Regions from separate parts of the Alteromonas sp. MmMcT2-2 genome, predicted to be linked through region 1. Evidence: predicted binding sites of a transcription regulator. Region 1 holds the regulator's gene; the other holds the start of a gene.
The links. Region 1 encodes FNR, which switches genes on or off when oxygen is low (the NO sensors DNR and NnrR bind a similar motif). Its sites were predicted from a motif close to TTGATCTAGATCAA; they were not measured.
Positions count from the first base shown of each region.

Region 2: yegQ (tRNA 5-hydroxyuridine modification protein YegQ) is a predicted target of FNR. The motif match lies at 3,442-3,455, and genes of this name have one in related genera.

Region 1 covers NZ_JAKRFA010000030.1:21,589-31,440, forward strand. Annotated here, with positions in the region: gene MHM99_RS15505 (cbb3-type cytochrome c oxidase subunit 3) at 1-86, shown strand, start outside; gene ccoP (cytochrome-c oxidase, cbb3-type subunit III) at 103-1,056, shown strand; gene MHM99_RS15515 (FixH family protein) at 1,281-1,760, shown strand; gene MHM99_RS15520 (heavy metal translocating P-type ATPase) at 1,760-4,228, shown strand; gene ccoS (cbb3-type cytochrome oxidase assembly protein CcoS) at 4,230-4,460, shown strand; gene MHM99_RS15530 (sulfite exporter TauE/SafE family protein) at 4,447-5,106, shown strand; gene fnr (fumarate/nitrate reduction transcriptional regulator Fnr) at 5,152-5,889, shown strand; gene uspE (universal stress protein UspE) at 6,134-7,057, shown strand; gene ttcA (tRNA 2-thiocytidine(32) synthetase TtcA) at 7,206-8,159, shown strand; gene MHM99_RS15550 (patatin-like phospholipase family protein) at 8,160-9,182, shown strand; gene MHM99_RS15555 (DUF2987 domain-containing protein) at 9,197-9,844, opposite strand; gene MHM99_RS15560 (glucosaminidase domain-containing protein) at 9,841-9,852, opposite strand, start outside.
Region 2 covers NZ_JAKRFA010000014.1:75,308-85,159, forward strand. Annotated here, with positions in the region: gene MHM99_RS10420 (hypothetical protein) at 90-746, opposite strand; gene MHM99_RS10425 (zinc-dependent metalloprotease) at 762-3,209, opposite strand; gene yegQ (tRNA 5-hydroxyuridine modification protein YegQ) at 3,543-5,039, shown strand; gene MHM99_RS10435 (YfhL family 4Fe-4S dicluster ferredoxin) at 5,043-5,288, shown strand; gene MHM99_RS10440 (aminotransferase class I/II-fold pyridoxal phosphate-dependent enzyme) at 5,406-6,635, shown strand; gene MHM99_RS10445 (saccharopine dehydrogenase NADP-binding domain-containing protein) at 6,774-7,949, shown strand; gene MHM99_RS10450 (histidinol-phosphate transaminase) at 8,024-9,205, opposite strand; gene MHM99_RS10455 (Rho termination factor N-terminal domain-containing protein) at 9,576-9,839, shown strand.

The sequences.
Region 1 (9,852 bases):
TTAGCAGCCGCAACAAGAAAAAATTCGATGAAGCGGCAAACCTAGTGTTTGCAGACGAAGAAAAAGAAAAATCAAAAGAAGATTAGCAGGAGTCTCGAACTCATGAGTATGTTTTGGACAATTTGGATTTCAGTGATAACTCTAGGGTTAATCATTGGTTGCTACTTCCTTCTACGCTGGACCCTTGCTAACAAGACCGGCGTACCTGAAGGTGAGTCAATGGGCCACAAATTCGATGGTATTGAGGAGTTGAACAATCAACTTCCTCGCTGGTGGACAATTATGTTCTACATGACCATCGTTTGGGGCTTTTTATACCTAGCGCTTTATCCTGGCTTAGGTGCGTTTGAAGGTATTTTGGGTTGGAAGAGCTCTAACCAAAATATTCAATCGCTAGAAGAGTCAGCTCAGGCGCGTATTGATGCTAAAGAGCAAGGCTACCTAGTAGAATATGACCGTGAACTAGATTTCGCTGCCGAGAAGTTCGATCCGATCTTCGAAGCGTATGCACAAGTTCCTGTTGAAGAACTGGCTAAAGACCCAGAAGCAAATAAAGTAGGTCAGCGTTTGTTCCTACAAAATTGCTCTCAGTGTCACGGTTCTGATGCACGTGGTCAAAATGGCGGCTTCCCTAACCTAACGGACAACGACTGGTTGTACGGTGGTTCAGGTGCGAAAATCGTTGAAACTCTTACGCTTGGTCGTAAAGCAGCTATGCCAGCATGGCTAGATGCTATGGGTGAAGACGGTATCGAAGAAGTGGTTAACTACGTACTTAGTTTAAGCGGTCGCGATGTGGACCCTCAGCTTGCAGAAGCAGGTAAAGCTCGTTTCGCAGCGTGTGCGGCTTGTCACGGTATGGACGGTAAAGGTAACCAAGCACTTGGTGCACCAAACCTTACTGACAATATCTGGCTATACGGCGGCAGCCACAGAGCGGTAACAGAAACGCTTACTTACGGTCGTAACGGTGTAATGCCTTCATTCAAGAAAACCTTGGGTGATGACAAAATTCACGTTGTTGCAGCGTATGTTTACAGCCTTTCAAATGATTAATGATTTAAATCATTAAATATCTTAAAAAGCCTCGTTACTACGGGGCTTTTTTTATGAGAAAATACAGCGATATAGACAGCAATACAGAAAGTGTCGTTGCGAACACATTTTGTGCGCCTTGGAGCTGCGTCCCCAACACTATATTTATTGTTATTAACTGATGTAGCAATAATAAATATGTTGTTAGCGACGTTGCTAGTGAAGTAAATACGAGAAAGATTTCGATGAATAGACCCTGGTATAAAGAGTTCTGGCCCTGGTTTTTAATTGCCGTACCTATCATTACACTCATCATGGGTGGCGTGTTGTTAAACCTTGCTATTAGCACCGAAGATAGCCTGGTGGTAGACGACTACTACAAGGAAGGAAAAGCAATCAATGCCCGTCTGGACAAAGAGGCCATAGCCCGCCGCAAGAATATCACCACTGATTTAACCATTGAAGATGGAAGCATAGCGCTGCAATTTCATTCGGGGATTCCACAAGAAGGTAACGCGGTTAAATTAAGTTTCTATCACGTAACGCTAGAAGAGCGCGATGTTAGCGTTTTATTGAGTCGCGACGCTAACGGTATTTATCGCGGTTTTATTGAAGAAAACCTTGACGGCAAATGGCGCATATCGCTGACGCCGATTGATGATAGCTGGAAAATTCAAAACACGGTCTATCTGCCCCACACTGGCAAAATGAAATTCAATCCATAATGGCAAGGCACGACTGTTACCATTGCGGCTTGCCTATAGCGAGTTCAGACAATGGGAAATTTACTACTGTCATTTTAGGGCAACAACGAGACATGTGTTGCCCTGGCTGCTTAGCGGTAGCTGAAGCGATCGTTAACAACGGCCTTGAGGACTATTACCAGTTTAGAACCGAACCGGCGCAAAAATCTGACGATGGTATTTTAGAAACATTAGACAAGCTAAAAGTATATGACGACCCTTCCCTTCAAGAAGAGTTCGTGTTTGAAGAAGGTCAGGACAAACAGATTCAATTGACCCTTGAAGGTATTACGTGCGCTGCGTGTGGCTGGCTTATCGAAAAGCAGTTGTCGAAAGTAGAAGGAATAAAGCAAGTCGCGGTGAATGTACAAGAGCGCCGAGCACTGGTTACCTGGTCACCTTTTCAAATCAAACTTAGTCAAATTCTATCTACGCTAAAACGCATTGGTTACGTTGGCTCGCCATTTCACCCCGACGAACACGAAGCCAGCTATAAGCGCGAACAAAAAACCTTTCTTAAAAAGCTTGGCCTAGCAGGCATTATGACCATGCAGGTAATGATGCTGATGACGGGGCTTTATTTTGATTGGTTTGGCGCCATTGAGTTAGAGACCCGCCAATATTTTTATTGGGTTGCCCTTACACTTACTACACCTGTGGTGCTGTATTCAGGCAGCAACTTTTATATGGGCGCCGCTAAAGCGCTAAGCGCCAAAACGGTTAATATGGACGTACCCGTTACGCTCGCAATATTCGGTACTTACATTGCTGGAATTCGTTCTACAGTATTAGAGCAAGGTGAAGTGTATTTCGAATCCATTTGTATGTTTATTTTTCTGCTGTTACTTAGCCGATTCTTAGAACATCGCAGCCGTCATCGCGCCGCACAGATCTCTGCCAATATGATGCAGTATGTGCCCGTATCAGCGACTAAACTAAATCCGGATGGTAGCCTAACCGAGTGTCTGGCTAAGCAGCTAAAAATTGACGACGTAGTGCTAGTGAAGCCTGGTGAAACAGTCCCCATTGATGGGGTGGTAACCGACGGCAACGCAGCGGTTGACGAATCTATGCTTACCGGCGAGTTTAATCCCGTGCGTAAGTCCAACAGTAGCCCAGTTTACGGCGGCACGGTTTGTCAAGATGGTACGCTAACCATTACGGTTACGCAGACCCTTAAAAATGCGCTGGTAAATCAAATTGTAAGACTGCAAGCAAGTGCCATGGCGAGTAAACCTAAAGCAGCGCAGATAGCCGATAATTTTTCTCGCTATTTCGTTACCGCGGTATTGCTGATTTCGGCGTTAACCTATGGCTTTTGGGCGTATCAGGGTAGCGACGAGGCATTTTGGATCACCATATCGGTGCTGGTTGCAACCTGCCCTTGCGCACTAGGGTTGGCCACGCCATCAGCGTTAACCTGCGCTATGGCAAAATTAAACAGACAAGGTATTTTACTAAAACGGGCAGATGCGCTTGAACAAATTACTGACATTGACACCATCGCTCTAGACAAAACCGGCACGCTCACAAAAGGCAAATTTACTATTTCAAATGCCTGGTACGCTGACGGCGTGGATAGTAATAGTGCGCTATCAATTGCGCGCGCTTTGGAGTCACGCTCTGAACATCCGATTGCCAAAGCCTTTAGCGACGATATAGCCTTTAGCGACGGTGTAGCCTTTAGCGAGAATTCTGCCTCTAGCGGCAGTGCTAACGTTATCGATAGCACTGTACACAAAGTGACTAATTTTACCGTTACGCCAGGAGGTGGTATCAGCGGTGAGATCAATGACACGTTGTTTTCTATGGGTTCTGCAGCATTCAGCGTTCACGAATCTCAGCTAAAACTCATTGAAGCGTTCCCTTCAGCTAACGTGTTTCTCACGGTTAAGGGGCGTATTATGGCGGCGTATGAAGTAAAGGATTCACTAAGAGAAGATACGCAAGAAACTCTCGATATATTAGCTGCAAGCCATACCCTCGCCGTTTTAAGTGGTGATACACAGCAAAACGTTAATGCGCTTACCGCACCATTGCCAATTTCGACCGCTAAAGGTGGCCTAACACCTGAGCAAAAGTACGAAGCCGTTCAAGCTATGCAGCAATCTGGCGCGAAAGTGATGATGATGGGTGACGGTATTAACGACGCTCCAGTTCTTGCCAGTGCTGATGTGGCAATTGCAGTGGGTAATGCCACAGACGTGGCTAAAACTGCCGCCGACGTGATACTGCTTGGCGATCAGCTGCTTTCTGTACCAGAACTTATTCGAACTGCGCACCAAGTGAAGCAAAAAATAAGGCAAAATATTGGCTGGTCGGTAGGTTACAACGTTTTGATCTTACCTTTCGCCGTATCAGGCCTACTTTCACCGTGGATGGCTGTTGTTGGTATGTCGTTAAGCAGTATCATTGTGGTCACAAACTCAACGCGACTCTTGAGCAAATAGCATGAGTATTATTTACGTATTAATTCCAATCGCCATCATCATTGTTGCCGTCGCTATCGTGATATTCTTTTGGGCGGTGAAAACCAATCAATTTGAAGATTTAGATCGCCAAGGTTATAGCATACTGTTTGACGATGATCTTCCGCCAGAAGAAAAAAAGCTAGCTGAGCAACGCAAGCAACTTCAAGACAGTAAAGTAGACAAAAGCCAAGCGCCACATGGAAGGGATTAACTACTTCTCTGCCTTTCTTATCGGCTTAGCCGGTGGAGTTCACTGTGTGGGAATGTGCGGTGGAATTGTCGCTGCGCTAAGGATGGTATCGCCTAAAGGCGCTTCAGCACTACCCTATACCCTTGCCTATAACATGGGACGTATAGTGAGCTACACCATCGCCGGAGCAGTAACCGGGGCACTTGGAAAAATTGCAGCAGATTATATACCTCTTGCCAACTATGCCCTTTCCCTACTTAGCGGAATCATGTTGCTTCTACTGGCGTGTTATTTGGGTAAGTGGTGGACTGGCTTAACAGTGCTGGAAAATGCGGGTAAAGGCCTATTTTCCAAAGTCCAGCCGCTTTCAAAACGCTTTTTGCCATTTAAGACCCCTTTAAGTGCGTTGCCTTATGGTTTTATTTGGGGTTGGCTTCCTTGCGGTTTGGTGTATTCCACACTTACCTGGTCTCTCGCGGCGGGTAACGCGCTAGAAGGCGCTGCTATTATGTTCTTCTTCGGTTTGGGTACATTACCCACCTTGCTCGCTGCAAGCGCTGGTAGCCAATATATTGTTCGAAGTTTTCAACATAACCATTTTAGACAAATTATTGCAGTAATAATGGCAATATATGCAGCTTATCTTATTCATGGCGCAATCGTTTAAAAATGGGTGTATTATTGTCGGGTATTCTTTTAGAGAGCGTGCATTATGAGCAAAGGAAGCCAATTTTCTATTCACTGTCAAAACTGTAGTTTCAGTCACCTGTGTTTACCGGTGGCGTTAAACAAAACAGAAATCGAGTCTCTTGACGATATTATTGAACGCAAGAAGCCGCTTCATAAAGGTGACACGCTGATTCAAACTGGTGATAAATTCCGTTCTCTATTTGCAGTGAGAACCGGTTCATTCAAATCATTTGTGACTAATACCGAAGGTGAAGAACAGATTACCGGCTTCCATTTTCCTGGTGACATTATCGGTTTCGATGCATTAAGAGAGAACAAGCACCAAAGCTATACCTCTGCGTTAGAAACTGCCATGGTGTGTGAGCTTCCCTACGAGACCCTCGACGAAATGTCAGTGCAATTTCCAAAGCTACGCCACCAGATCATGAGCTTCATGAGCGCTGAAATAAAACAAGATCACGACATGATCATGCTTTTAAACAAGCGAACTGCAGAAGAGCGCTTACTGTATTTCATCTCACACCTGTCGCAACGCTTTGAAGAGCGTGGCTTTTCCCATAGAGAATTCCACTTAACCATGACGCGCAACGAAATTGGAAACTATTTAGGATTAACGATTGAAACGATTAGTCGTCTGTTAAGCCGTTTTCAAAAAGACAACATCATAAAAGTAGACGGCAAGCTTATTACTATCTTGGATTTCGATAGACTAAACACCAAACTAGCGGCGCTTAACGGCCCAAGCGTTGTCTGCGGTTAGCCGTTTTTAGGTGTTAAACAAGGCGCGCACTAAGCGCGCTTTTTTGTGACCTTTGGTAGCCACATATCTAACCTTTCAGCGCCACGCCGGTTGCTCCATATTCAATTAGGTAGGTTCACTCATGGTCGCCTCGTAAAATTCTTGATCTAAAACAACTTACGTTTTTCCCAATGTCGTTTATAGTTAGTATTAGAAAGCTTCGATTTCGACAGCCGCTACTAAGTTTCGTAGTTAGGGGGACGTTATGATTGAGTGTAAACGAATTCTGGCCGTGGTAGATGCCGAGCGCGATAACCAACCTGCACTAAGCCGAGCTTATGAACTCGCTTCAAAAACAGGCGCTTCAGTTACCGCAATGATGGTGGTATACGACTTATCTTATGATATGACGACCATGCTTAGCCCGGATGAGCGCGAGTCAATGCGCGATGCAGTTACAAAGGAGCATGCAAAATGGCTTGCCACCCACTTAAGAGAACAAGGATTCACTGAAACTGATATCGTTGTAGAATGGAATAATCGTGCGTATGAGTCGATTATTTACTACACCCTAAATAATCAGATAGATTTAGTGGTAAAGGCAACCAAAAAGCACGACGATCTTGCTTCTGTTATTTTCACCCCCACCGACTGGCATTTAATGCGTAAATGCCCTCGGCCAGTATTACTCGTTAAAGAGCACGACTGGCCAGAAGGAGGAGAGATTATTGCTGCAGTAAACGTAGGCAGTGAAGATGATGAGCATGCCGCACTTAACGATAAGCTCACCCTCATTGCTAACGACTACGCCTCTTTATTGAAAGGTAGCGTAAATTTGGTCAACAGTTATCCTTCTACACCACTTAATATCGCCATAGAAGTACCTGAGTTCGACCCCGATACCTATCACGACGCGGTAAAAAATCATCATTTAAAAGAAATGCGTAGTCACGCGTTGAAGTACGGTATTCCTGAAAATAAATGTGTAGTAAGAGAAGGCCTTCCGGAAAAAGTTATCCCGCAAGTGGCAAAAACACTGGATGCAGAGCTTGTTGTTATTGGTACTGTTGGCCGCGTGGGCATTTCAGCGGCCCTAATTGGTAACACTGCAGAACACGTGATCGACGAACTCAATTGCGATGTGCTTGCTATTAAGCCAGATGGATTTGTGTCGCCGTTGTCGGTGTAGTCTTTTCATCAAGTCTACATAGCCCGTGTTTGCCGTTACTTAGCGGCCAACACGGTATGTCACCAACAAATTTAACTTCACAAGCATGGTCTCGAAAAGCCGCTTTAATGTATAATGGTGGCTTTATCACAAACCAAGCTAGTTAATTATGAGTTTAGGCACAAACAGTGCTGACGCGTCGCCATTAAATGCTGCGCAAAGTAAGCAAAAGTACAACTTCAACAAACTTCAGAAACGACTTCGCCGCAATGTGGGTAAAGCCATTGGCGATTTCGGTATGATTGAAAACAACGACAAAGTAATGGTGTGTTTATCTGGCGGTAAAGACAGCTACACCATGCTAGATATTTTATTGTTTTTAAAGAAGATTGCGCCTATTCACTTTGATATCGTTGCGGTTAATCTTGACCAAAAGCAGCCTGGTTTCCCAGAACATATCTTGCCTGAATATCTAGAAAGCATTGGCGTTGACTACAAAATTGTAGAAGAAGACACCTACTCTATTGTTAAAGACAAAATTCCAGAGGGAAAGACGACTTGCTCTCTCTGTTCTCGCTTGCGCCGTGGTATTCTGTACCGCACGGCAAAAGAGTTAGGTGCGACTAAAATTGCATTAGGTCATCACCGCGACGACATGCTAGAAACGTTTTTCCTCAATATGTTTCATGGTGGCAAGCTTAAGTCTATGCCGCCAAAGCTAGTCAGCGACAACGGTGAACACATCGTTATTCGTCCATTGGCGTACTGCACAGAAAAAGACATCGAGAAATATTCTCAGGCCGCTGAATTTCCGATTATTCCGTGTAACCTTTGTGGCTCACAAGAAAACCTACAGCGCCAAAACATAAAGGCTATGCTTCAAGACTGGAACCGTCGCTTCCCAGGTCGTATAGAGTCGATGTTCCGTGCGCTTCAAAACGTAGCGCCTTCACACTTAATCGACAGCAACCTTTATGATTTTAAAGCTATAGCTACACAAGAAGGCCCGGTAGAAGACGGTGATATCGGGTTCGATGAACCTTCTTTCACTACAGAAAATAGTACGGACTTCAGTGATGAAGATAATACTATTGAAGTAATAAACATTATGGAACCTAAGTAAATGAAAATCGGACTTGCGCTAGGTGCCGGTGCCGCAAGGGGCTGGACTCACATTGGCATAATTGAAGCATTAGAAAAACTCGGCGTAAAAATTGACGTTGTAGCGGGATGCTCTATTGGTGCCTATGTTGGTGCTGCCTACGCAAGTGGCAAGCTGGAAGGATTGAAAGAGTGGGCCTGTTCCCTTAGCGACTGGCAGGTACTTGCTCTTATGGGTGTAGGACTTAGACGCGGCGGCATTGCCAGCGGACAGAAGGTTTTCGACAAGCTAGCAAGCGAGTTTTGTGAATCGACTTATGAAGACATGCTTAAGCCGTTTGCGGCTGTGGCTACCGACCTTTATACCGGCCGTGAAGTAGTGTTTAACTCTGGTCCTATCGGAGACACCATTCAAGCATCCTGCGCTATTCCCGCACTTTTTGCGCCCGTAGCACATGGTGATCGTTGGTTGGTAGACGGTGCCGTTGTAAACCCTGTACCGGTGAACTTATGTCGCCAATTAGGGGCCGATTTTGTAATCGCGGTTAACCTTAACGCCGATTTCCGACCACTTCGTCTTGAAAAGTTGAGACAAGATCATGAAGAAAACCAGCGCAAAACCGAGGACTTTTTTACAAAGAGTCAAAACGTACTACGCCAATGGTTCTCTCCTGACAACAAAGAAGAAAAAGCCCTAGAGAAAAAAGATGAAAAAGACAGCGTCTCGGCTGGCAATGTAAAGACTGAAGAAGGCATTGCTTCTGATGTGATTGAAAAAGTGGAAGAAGAGTTGACCGAAGTCCCCGCTAAAGTGAACAAGCGAAACCCGCCGGGAATTATGAGCGTGATGAGCAGTTCACTTGAGATACTTCAAGCTCGCGTCACACGTTCACGTTTGGCTGGCGATCCGCCTGACATTCTTATTGAGCCTCAGCTTACCGACGTGGGTATTATGGAATTCCACAGAGCCGAAGAGCTATGCGCGAAGGGCGAAGAGACCATCGCGCGTTTAGCAGAGCAAATTAGGTATCAGCTTCTTACCTAATCCCAAATATGCATTTAGCTTGAAGCCATAGCGGTAACACGTAGCGGCGCATGAGGCAGTGTTAAGCCTTTTGCGTCGTTGATCCAATCTTGTTCTAGATGCAATACGCCGTTATTGATTTGCACACCTTGTGGTGTAATGAAATCTAAATTCTTGTCATCAAACTGAATCATCAAGCCCTTTACCGAAGGCATCATGAAAGACAAAAAACTTCCCATTTCATTAAAGAAAGCTTCGTACTGACCATACAAAAACGTAAGGTCGTCTTTTGTGTAATACTGCTTAAGATATTCCGGCTTGGTTTCAAGTTGTACCGACATATCACACACGTTCGCGCGTTCGTTTAAATCGATGCGAACCAGTGCGTTGGCAAGTTTCAGGGCCTTTTCAGTAGGCACCGTGAATCGCCCTTCACCACTCACTTCTAAGGGCATTGTTTTCTTATCGGTTACGATAGACGCTCCGTTAACTTCACATAAACGCCCTTCGCCAACACGAACAAACCCGAATGCAAACTGAAGTGCTTGGGTATCTTCATTATCCAGCTTTTTAACATGGCTATAGAAACGGCTGTACTCAACATCTATCGTTTCAGCAGCAACGGAAGAACTGCCTACACCAATAAACAGAGATGAAGCAAAAAATAAAGCAGCGCGTATCATTCGGATAA
Region 2 (9,852 bases), on a different contig from region 1:
CAGGTTCCAGCTTTCAAATGTATCACTATAGTATCACTTAACGATAACCACACAAGATTTCATTCACTCTGGACAGAGTTACAAGGTAACTAATCACACCCTACTTCACCCAAACTAACGCGATATTTAAACCCACCACGCTGATTAAATACGTCAAAACCATTATCAGAAGCTTTAAGCTCTAGCTCCCATACCCAATTTGTTTTTTCAATAAATGTTAGTTCATAGCGGTTTAAAGGAAGTGGGCATTTTAAATAGAAATAATGGTAGGCCGTACCCATGGCACCTGGGTCTGCGGTAAACACGTAAATAGTGTTATTTCCTATTTCAAATTCTTTATGAAAGTAGTCTCGGTTAGCTCCTAGTGTTGCATCAATCAGTACACCTAATAGACCTATCGCAATCTGAATAAGCGCCACTATTGCTAAAATACAGCTCAAAACAACAGATAACCATTTACTTTTAACAAGATATCTCAATCTACCGTGCTGCGTGAAAAGCAGGTACACACCTGCGCAAAGCGCTATAAGCTTAACTAAGGCTAACGCGTCGCCGACCTGTGACATAAACTTGGGGGAATGGTAGTTTAAGCCCCACAGCACACCACCATGCAGACTTTCCACTAATGGAACTAATATCAGAATTAGTACAGCGAGTAAGGATGTGACCAAGGCCGCAAAGGTTCTTTGCGGCACTTGCTTGTTACTCGGGCTATGATTTTGCTCTAATTGCGTTGTCCCTAACATTAATTATCAACTTCCTTAAATCGGCGAACCTGGCGGTAGCGGCTCTACTTCAAAGGTACTTGGCCATGCCTTACTAGCCCAATAAGTATCGAACTGTTCTTTCAGTATTTCATACTGATTGTCGTCTGCTTTGTCGTCTAACCATTCGCTAAATTCAAGCAGAGCAAGTTCGGCTTCCATTCTTACTTCAGGCGCCAACTTATCGTTAGTTACTGCTTTCATCACTGCATTTAACGCCACTAACTGTAAGCGTTTTGCTAGTGGGCTTTGTGACTTATTTTTATACCAGTGAACGTTAAGTATTTGCTTCACCAGCATAGAAACGCCTACTTTTTTACGTCTGTCATTAGTGCTTCTTGTTTGCCACTCTAAGCGGTTTAAGCGCTCTGGGTGCAATAGTAATTCAAACGCAAAGTTAGATGCTGAAGCAGCGGCAGAAACAGGGTCTAGCATTAACCCCATTTTGCCCTTAAAGTGCTCGCGAGTAATATCGTCGCCATACGCTGTCGGTGGAATAAGGGCGAGTACCGATTCAGGTATCGTCAGGTAATCAGCGGTAGTGGCCGTAATTAACTGCTGCATAGCGCGTTGCTGCACTGCAGGCGCTACAAACTGTTGGCCCTGTGCTTTGGTATAGTCACCTTTGCGTTCGTATTCATACACTAAGCCGCCGACTTGCTTTGCAACGGCTTCTAACTGATAACGGTGGAGTAAGTAAATAGGCACTAAAGCATTTTCAAGAGAGGATAAACTGCTATTTGGGCTTAAGGTGTCTAAACCTAAATTGGCTAACGCCAGTTCGCGTACTTGTGAAATTTCATCGAAAGCATCTAGCGGATTGCTACCGTTTTCCCACATATGGCCGTTTGCCGATGCATGGCGACTACTACGGGTATCGGGGTCTGACTTAAAACTTAAACCCTCATTACGGCCTTTTACGATAATTTTTGCCAAGGCTTCCGTTGCCTCTACGTCGCTGGCAAAATCTTGATAGCCATACGCGACGGCGTGAATATCCCATGCGCCTATGCCTTTATCATACGCGCCTTCCAAGCTAATTTTGCCGTTTTTAATACTAATTTGGGGGTGAGGATAATCCATTACCGACGCACGGTTATTTTCACTTGCCGCAAAGTTGTGGGCTATACCCAATGTGTGCCCTACTTCGTGGGCTGAAAGTTGCCTAATGCGGTCTAAAGCCATTTCTTGCTGTGCAGTGGTGTCGGTGCTCCCGTCCTTAAAAGGACTGGTTAGGCCAAGGGCAATTAAATAATCTTGTCTTACACGCAATGAGCCGAGCGTAACGTGACCTTTGATAATTTCACCAGTGCGCGGGTCGACAACCGACGAACCATAAGACCAACCGCGCGTTGCGCGATGTACCCAGTTGATTACGTTATAGCGCACGTCCATTGGGTCGGCACCTTCGGGCAATACTTTCACCTGAAACGCATCTTTGTAGCCTGCGGCTTCATAGGCTTGATTCCACCAGCTCGCCCCTTCTTTAAGCGCGGTCATTACAGGTTCTGGAATACCAGGATCTAGGTAATACACAATAGGCTCCACTGCTTCGCTCATTGCAGCATGCGGGGTTTTCTTGTTTAAACGATGGCGGGTAATAAAACGCTGTTCAGTAGGCTCGCTGATAGGCGTTGAATAATCAAAGTAACTGAATTTCCAGTAGCCCGAGTACGGGTGGTACTCTCTGGGCGTGTAATTGTCGTCAGGCAGAGCCACAAACGAATGATGCAAGTGCACCGACAAGCTTTCTGGGTCGGGCGTAACTTGCTGCACGTATTCGCCTGGCTTCTTACCTGCAAAGGTGACTAAAGCCTCTAATTCAGTATTCTTTTCAAAGCCTTTGGTTTTAGGTAAATACACGCCGCTTCGCATGTTATCTACGCTAAAACTGCCTTGGTTAGTTCCCGCTAAGCGATTGCCAATGCCGTGAATATCGCTTAATAAGAACGGTGTGTAATCTATTAGACTGGCACGGTCGTTTTTGGCTACCAGCGTAAAACCTGCGATAACCGAATCAGCAAAGGCTTCATCAATGCTCTGTTTCTCAGCGTCGCTGCCGTGAGCTGCTCGATATTTGGTGTTGTGCTGCTTTAATAAAACCTTGTTTCCAAATTTTTCAAAGCTTACTAAACGCGTATTGCCTAGCTGGCCGCGATCAAGGCCAATGTCGTTAGACCCTACGCCATACGGCAAACTACTTTGAAACAGGTATTCGGCGTGGTCTGTTGGCACCGCCAAGTAAACTTTGTCACTTTCATCGTCATAGTAAACAGGAATTAAGCCATCTTTTTTGGTCATATCGCTGGTGAATTCACCAATGCTTGGCAGCGCTGCCAATGCGGAAGACGTAGACACGACAAATAATACGGTAATCGCAATGGCCGATTTGCCCGATGCTTTTACTTGTCGCGCCGCTTTATGAAAAATGTTCAATTGCAGCATGCAGTTAGTCCTTATTATTGTGAATTTCTAGCCTACCCTATGTGGTGGGTTTTGCCCATGGTAGTTCATCGTTTAATGCGCTCTTTTTGCTTGTTATTTAGCTGTGAACAGGCTTGGTTTTTCCTACCGAAGGTAATGCACTAAAAACGCAACTATATGGAAGAAAACAGCTGGCATTGACTCTGCTCAATTGCCGTTTAAACATTCAAAAACATGAGCGACAACAAATTATTTGATCTTGGTCAACACCAAGCTTTGTTTGAGTTGTAGAGGTATTTTACGGCTTATAAAATCCGCCGCCTTGTTTAAAGCGTCTAGTAGCGGTTTTTATCTATGACTTCAAAATTATCACCTAATCGCAGCTCTTCTAACCTACGTGAAGACTCAGTTTCAACATTGCCAAACCAAACGTTAATCGCGCCAGAGTTGCTTGCACCTGCGGGTAGCTTACGCAACATGCGCTACGCTTTCGCCTATGGCGCTGATGCTGTTTATGCTGGGCAGCCACGCTACTCGCTTCGCGTAAGAAACAACGAATTCAGCCTTGAAAACTTAGCGATAGGCATAGAAGAAGCACATGCTTTAGGTAAAAAGTTCTATGTAGTAAGCAACATTGCTCCGCACAACAGTAAGCTAGGTACCTACTTAAAAGATATTTCACCAGTAATTGCTATGAAGCCCGATGCGTTAATTATGTCGGACCCAGGGCTTATTATGATGGTGCGCGACGCCTTCCCTGAAATGCCTATTCACTTGAGTGTGCAGGCCAATGCGGTGAACTACGCCACGGTGAAGTTTTGGCAGAAACAAGGTATTGAGCGCGTTATTTTGTCTCGAGAGCTCTCTTTGGAAGAAATTGAAACTATTCGCGAACATGTTCCAGACATGGAGTTAGAAGTATTTGTGCATGGCGCGCTTTGTATGGCGTATTCAGGCCGCTGCTTATTGTCTGGATATATGAATAAACGCGATCCGAATCAGGGCACTTGTACCAATGCTTGTCGATGGTCTTACGATGTTAAGGCAGGCGAGGAAAACGAAACTGGCGACATCGTTCTAACCAGTGAGATTAATAAGGCAGTTACAGCACCTCAAGTGGTAATTCCTACCCTTGGTGAAGGCACGCCAAGCCCCAAAGTATTTATGTTAGAAGAAAAGGAAAAGCCTGGAGAACTGATGCCAGCTTTTGAAGACGAACATGGCACCTATATTATGAATTCTAAAGATTTGCGTGCCGTGCAACATGTTGGCAGGTTAACCCAAATGGGCGTGCATAGTTTAAAAATAGAAGGCCGCACTAAATCACATTACTACTGTGCCCGAACCGCTCAAGTCTATAGAAAAGCAATTGACGACGCGGTAGCAGGAAAGCCTTTTGATAGTACATTAATGGGAAGCTTGGAAACTTTAGCTCATCGAGGTTATACCGAGGGTTTCTTGCGTCGCCATGCGCACCACGCGTATCAGAACTATGAGTATGGCCACTCAGTCAGCGATAAACAGCAATTTGTTGGTGAAGTGATTGACCGTTGTGAAGAGTCTGGCTATGCAATTATAAACGTTAAAAACAAATTCTGTGTAGGTGACTCGCTTGAGTTGATGACGCCAAGCGGCAACATTACCTTTACTCTAAATGAGATGCTGGATAAGAGAAACCATTCTATTACGGATGCTAAGGGTTCAGGACACCAAGTAAGAATACCGATACCCAGCGATGTGTCTCTAAACTTTGCCCTACTGCTGCGAAATTTAGATGAAGGCGTTGATACCCGCAATCCGTTTCGAAAAGCTCCTAGTGCAGTAACACCCGAAAACGCGAGCGAGGCATAATGCATGGCACTGCTTATTCTTGATAGCTGCATTAACTGCGACATGTGCGAACCCGAATGCCCTAATGCCGCTATAAGCATGGGTAATAAAGTGTATGAAATAGACCCGTTACGCTGTACAGAATGCGTGGGGCATTACGATGCCCCTACTTGCGTAGCGGTATGCCCTATCGATGTGGTTAAGCCCGACCCGAACAATAGAGAGTCACTAGACGAGCTGGCCGAAAAGTTTGTTCGTTTAAATAGTTAGCTATGAAGTAAGTCAGCGAGTTAATTGTACTTCTCGAAGAATTCCCTTGAATCATGACCAAGAGTGATCACTAATTGCGGTACAGTTTGAATTGGCACTACTAATAAGGGTTTTATTTTGAAGTTTGCCTCTCGCGCTACGGCGATCTCTCCGTTTCTTGCTATGGCCTATGGCGAAAAAGCCACGGCACTAGAACAGCAAGGTAAAGATGTTATAAGACTTAATTTAGGCGAGCCTGATTTCGGCGCACCCGTGGCAGTGCTCGCCGCAATGAAAGAAAGCTTAAATGCCCCAGTTTTTCCCTATACCTCGGCGCTGGGCATGCCTGAACTACGTGAAGCCATTGCACGCTTTTATGAAGTTAAACATGGCGTAGCGGTAAGCCCTTCTAGAGTGGTCGTGACCGCTGGGGCTTCTGGCGCTTTACTTTTGGCAAGTGCTGCCTTGGTTGAGCCAGGCGACAACGTGATATTGGGCGACCCTTCTTACCCTTGTAACCGACGTTTTTTAAACGCATTTGGCGCAGAGGTAACGCTGGTACCAACACGCAGTGAGGATAACTTTCAGCTAACCGCAACAAGTGTTGCCGATAATTGGAAGCACAACACGAAAGGTGTACTTATTGCCACACCTGCCAATCCTACTGGTACGGTTATAGATGCAGAAGAGTTGACTAAAATTGGCGAGTACTGCAAATCCAAAGGTGGCTTTTTAATTGTTGACGAAATTTACTTGGATCTATCGCTTTCGGCTGATCTTGATGTACGCAATGATACTTTCGCTTCCCAATCGACCTTGGGCACTGATACCAAACTTCAAACCGTACTTGCCAATGCACAGCTTGAAGAAACAGTGGTCGTAATAAACAGTTTTTCCAAATATTTTGGCATGACCGGCTGGCGTCTTGGCTGGTGTGTGGTACCTGAAGCGATGACGCCCATCGTTGAAAAACTCGCGCAGAATTTGTTTATTTGCCCCTCTACCCTATCGCAAAAGGCTGCTCTTGCATGCTTTACACCAGAAGCATTGGCGCAATGCGAGCAAAACCGCCATACGCTGGAAAAGCGTGCTTCCCTTGTTTTTAGTGCACTTGAAAATATGGGGCTTGGTTTAGATGCAAAGCCTGACGGTGCGTTTTACGCCTACATCAATATTAAGCACACAGGGCTAAGTGCAATTGAATTTTGTGATGCCCTACTTTCACAACATCATGTAGCGCTTACGCCGGGTAATGATTTTGGTGAGCACAATGCCAACCATTACGTAAGACTGTCTTTCGCCACTAGCATTGAACGCTTGGAGGAAGGGCTTTCACGGCTAGCTGAGTTTGTAGCGTCATTAAACTAACGGTTTTTTATGCTCACCATTTAATTTCGTGAATAGTCAAATATTACCGAAAAAAATGATAGATATGGGTGCTTGTGCGTATATTGAGTAACGCATATTGATGACACGTGTCGAAACGAAATAAAACAGGACAAAACAATGAGTAAGGAACGGGAATTTGATGTAGTTATTTTCGGTGCTACAGGTTTTACGGGTAAGTTAGTAGCTGAATATTTTCAGGCTCAGTATGGCAGCGATGACAACGTTAAGTGGGCGGTCGCAGGCCGAAATGAAGCTAAACTCAACGGCGTAAAAAAGGAGCTAGGCATTAGTGAAAGCGTTGCTAGCATTGTAGCCGATGGTGATGATGACGACGCGCTAGATGCGTTGACGAAGCGCACAGCCGTTGTACTTACCACTGTTGGTCCGTATCAAATTTACGGTGAAAAGTTACTTTCTGCATGTGTCGATAACGGCACCGGCTATACAGATCTTTGCGGTGAGCCAGCCTGGATGCACCAAATGATCAATAAATACGAAGCGAAAGCTAAAGAAACCGGCGCAAATATTGTGTTCTCGTGTGGCTTTGACTCTGTGCCTTTTGACCTTGGTGTGTACTACCTTCAAGAACATGCCAAAAAGCAAACTGGCGATGTCATTGAATATGTAAAAGGTCGCGTTCGTAAAATGCAGGGCACGTTCTCTGGCGGTACGGCTGCAAGTTTAAAAGCGACCATGGCGGCTGCGCACAAAGATAAGTCTGTCATGGCGGCACTTATTAACCCGCACTCATTAACCGATGGCGCGTCAAATCAGCCACAGCCCGATGGCAATAAACCTTACTTCGATGAGCAGTTAGGCACATGGGTTGCACCATTTATTATGGCGGCCATCAATACTAAAAACGTTCATCGCACGAACTACCTGGGCGGATATAGCTACGGCAAGAACTTTCAATATGATGAAATGATGATGACTGGTCCAGGTGAGAAAGGTGAAGCCATGGCGAATCACGTTGCCAAAGATAAGTCGCTTGCAAGTGATGATGGCCCTAAACCAGGTGAAGGCCCGAGCAAAGAAGAGCGCGAAAATGGCTTTTACGATGTCATGTTTGTGGGTACCGCTACCAATGGTGATATGCTAGCCGTATCGGTAAAAGGCGACAAGGATCCAGGTTACGGCTCTACCAGTAAAATGATTTCAGAATCTGCCCTTTGCTTGTGCAAAGACGTTAGTTTATCTGGTGGTTTCTTCACACCTGCGGCAGCACTTGGTAACAAGCTTATCCGCCGTTTAGAAGAAAAAGCAGGCTTAACGTTTATTATCGAGAAATAGCGATTCAAAAAACGAAGGCTGAACACAAATTGCGTTCAGCCTTTTCTCTCTGCGCTAGGTGTTATTGTTGTTTTTTAAGCGAGTACCGCTTTTAATGCTTTAACGCACGCGTCAGTTTCTTCAGGTGTCCCTACGCTAATACGTGACCATGAGTCGTACCCAGGCCACGTGCGCCCTACAACCTTTATACCTTGAGCTTTCATCTTTTCTGCAAATTTATCGTGCGGCATGCCCGTATCCATGTAAATAAAATTCCCTTGTGGATTTGGCGCAAACGGCTGCTTTAACTCTTTAGCTACTTTTACTAACTTTTCACGCTCAGTTTTAATGCGTGAGCGCATTGTGTTTAAGTTCTCATGATCATCCATACTTGCCATACCCGCTACTAATGCCAAGTAATTCACACCACCCATGCGCAGCATACCGCCCATTGTTTTAGCTTGCTCAGCAGGCATGATGGCGTAACCGAGACGCTGTCCCGCCATGGCGTGAATTTTAGAGAAGGTGCGGCAAATCACCACGTTGTACCCTTCAGCTACTAGCTTCGATTGCACATTAGCGGGGTAAGCATCAGACATTTCAATGTAGGCTTCATCGATGAAAACCTGTGCTTTCTTCGATACGCGTTTTGCAAAAGCGGTAAGCTTCGCCGCATCTACCATGCTCCCTGTCGGATTATTTGGATTACATACGTACACAGCAGTCGTATCTTCGGTTACTGCTGCTTCAATTGCATCTAGATCAAAAGTCATATCATTGGCTAGCGGCACGTAGGTCACGTCTGCCCCCATAAACTCAGCGCCCCGTGGTACGCCTTCGTAGGTTGCCATAGACGTTACCAGCTTATTGCCGTTTTTGGTGATCCAGTCCGCATAGCCAAAAAGAATAGGTGAAGAGCCATTCGTAATTACGATTTGCTCAGCAGATACGCCTTCTTGCTCAGCAATTTTTTGCGCTAACACTTCAACCGTAGCGTCAGTATAACGCGCTAGGTTTAAAAGCTCGCTTTGCATTGCCTTTGCGGCTTTTTTTGACGGCCCAAAGGCGTTTTCATTTGACGATAAGCGAATAAGACCATCGTTTACATTGGGGGTAGCAGACGGGAAGTGTTCAGTTTGCATCCCTGCGGCACGAAGGTCGCCCATAATACTGTCAACGCTGGTCGTTAGCGCTACTGCGCCTGCACCTAATCCCACTGACTTTAACCAATTACGGCGTGAAGAATTCACGGTGCTCTGTTGTTCATTTTTATTCATATTTCGCTCTGCCTTCCGTCTATATTCACTTTAGACTAAAGGCTTAATTTTGAACGCGCAATAGCATAAAAAACCTAAACTATTGACATAAATGCACTTTTTACGTGCATGTGGCGCACTAAAATTGACAACATTAGAAGTTTTAACGCGTTAAGCCGTTACATTACGGTGCAGCGTTATTTTGTGGTTTTTGGCGTTTGCGATGAATGACATTTTTTCTGATGCTAAAGGCGCAGCACTCTCTCGCTATTGGTTCTTCGCACTTGAAGCCTGCCTTTTAAACGACTGTGTAATCCATCTATATAAATACAGAGTAAGAATTACGACTAAACATTAATCGATTACTCAGTATGCAAAACAGGAATTAAATATGGCTAAGGACCACGGCAACCAAATTAAAAACGACGATACTTACGAAGCCCTTCGCGACGAAGGCTACAGTAAAGAAAAGTCGGCACGCATTGCCAATGCGCAAGCCAATAGCGAACAAACGCCTTCTAAAGATGGTGGTAAAGGCAAAAAGTACGAGGATCGCACTAAAGATGAACTGTATCAAAAGGCCAAGGAAGTCGGCATTGAAGGTCGCTCTAACATGAGCAAAGACGAATTAATTGATGCGTTACGCAATCATTAGTGGCGGATAGACC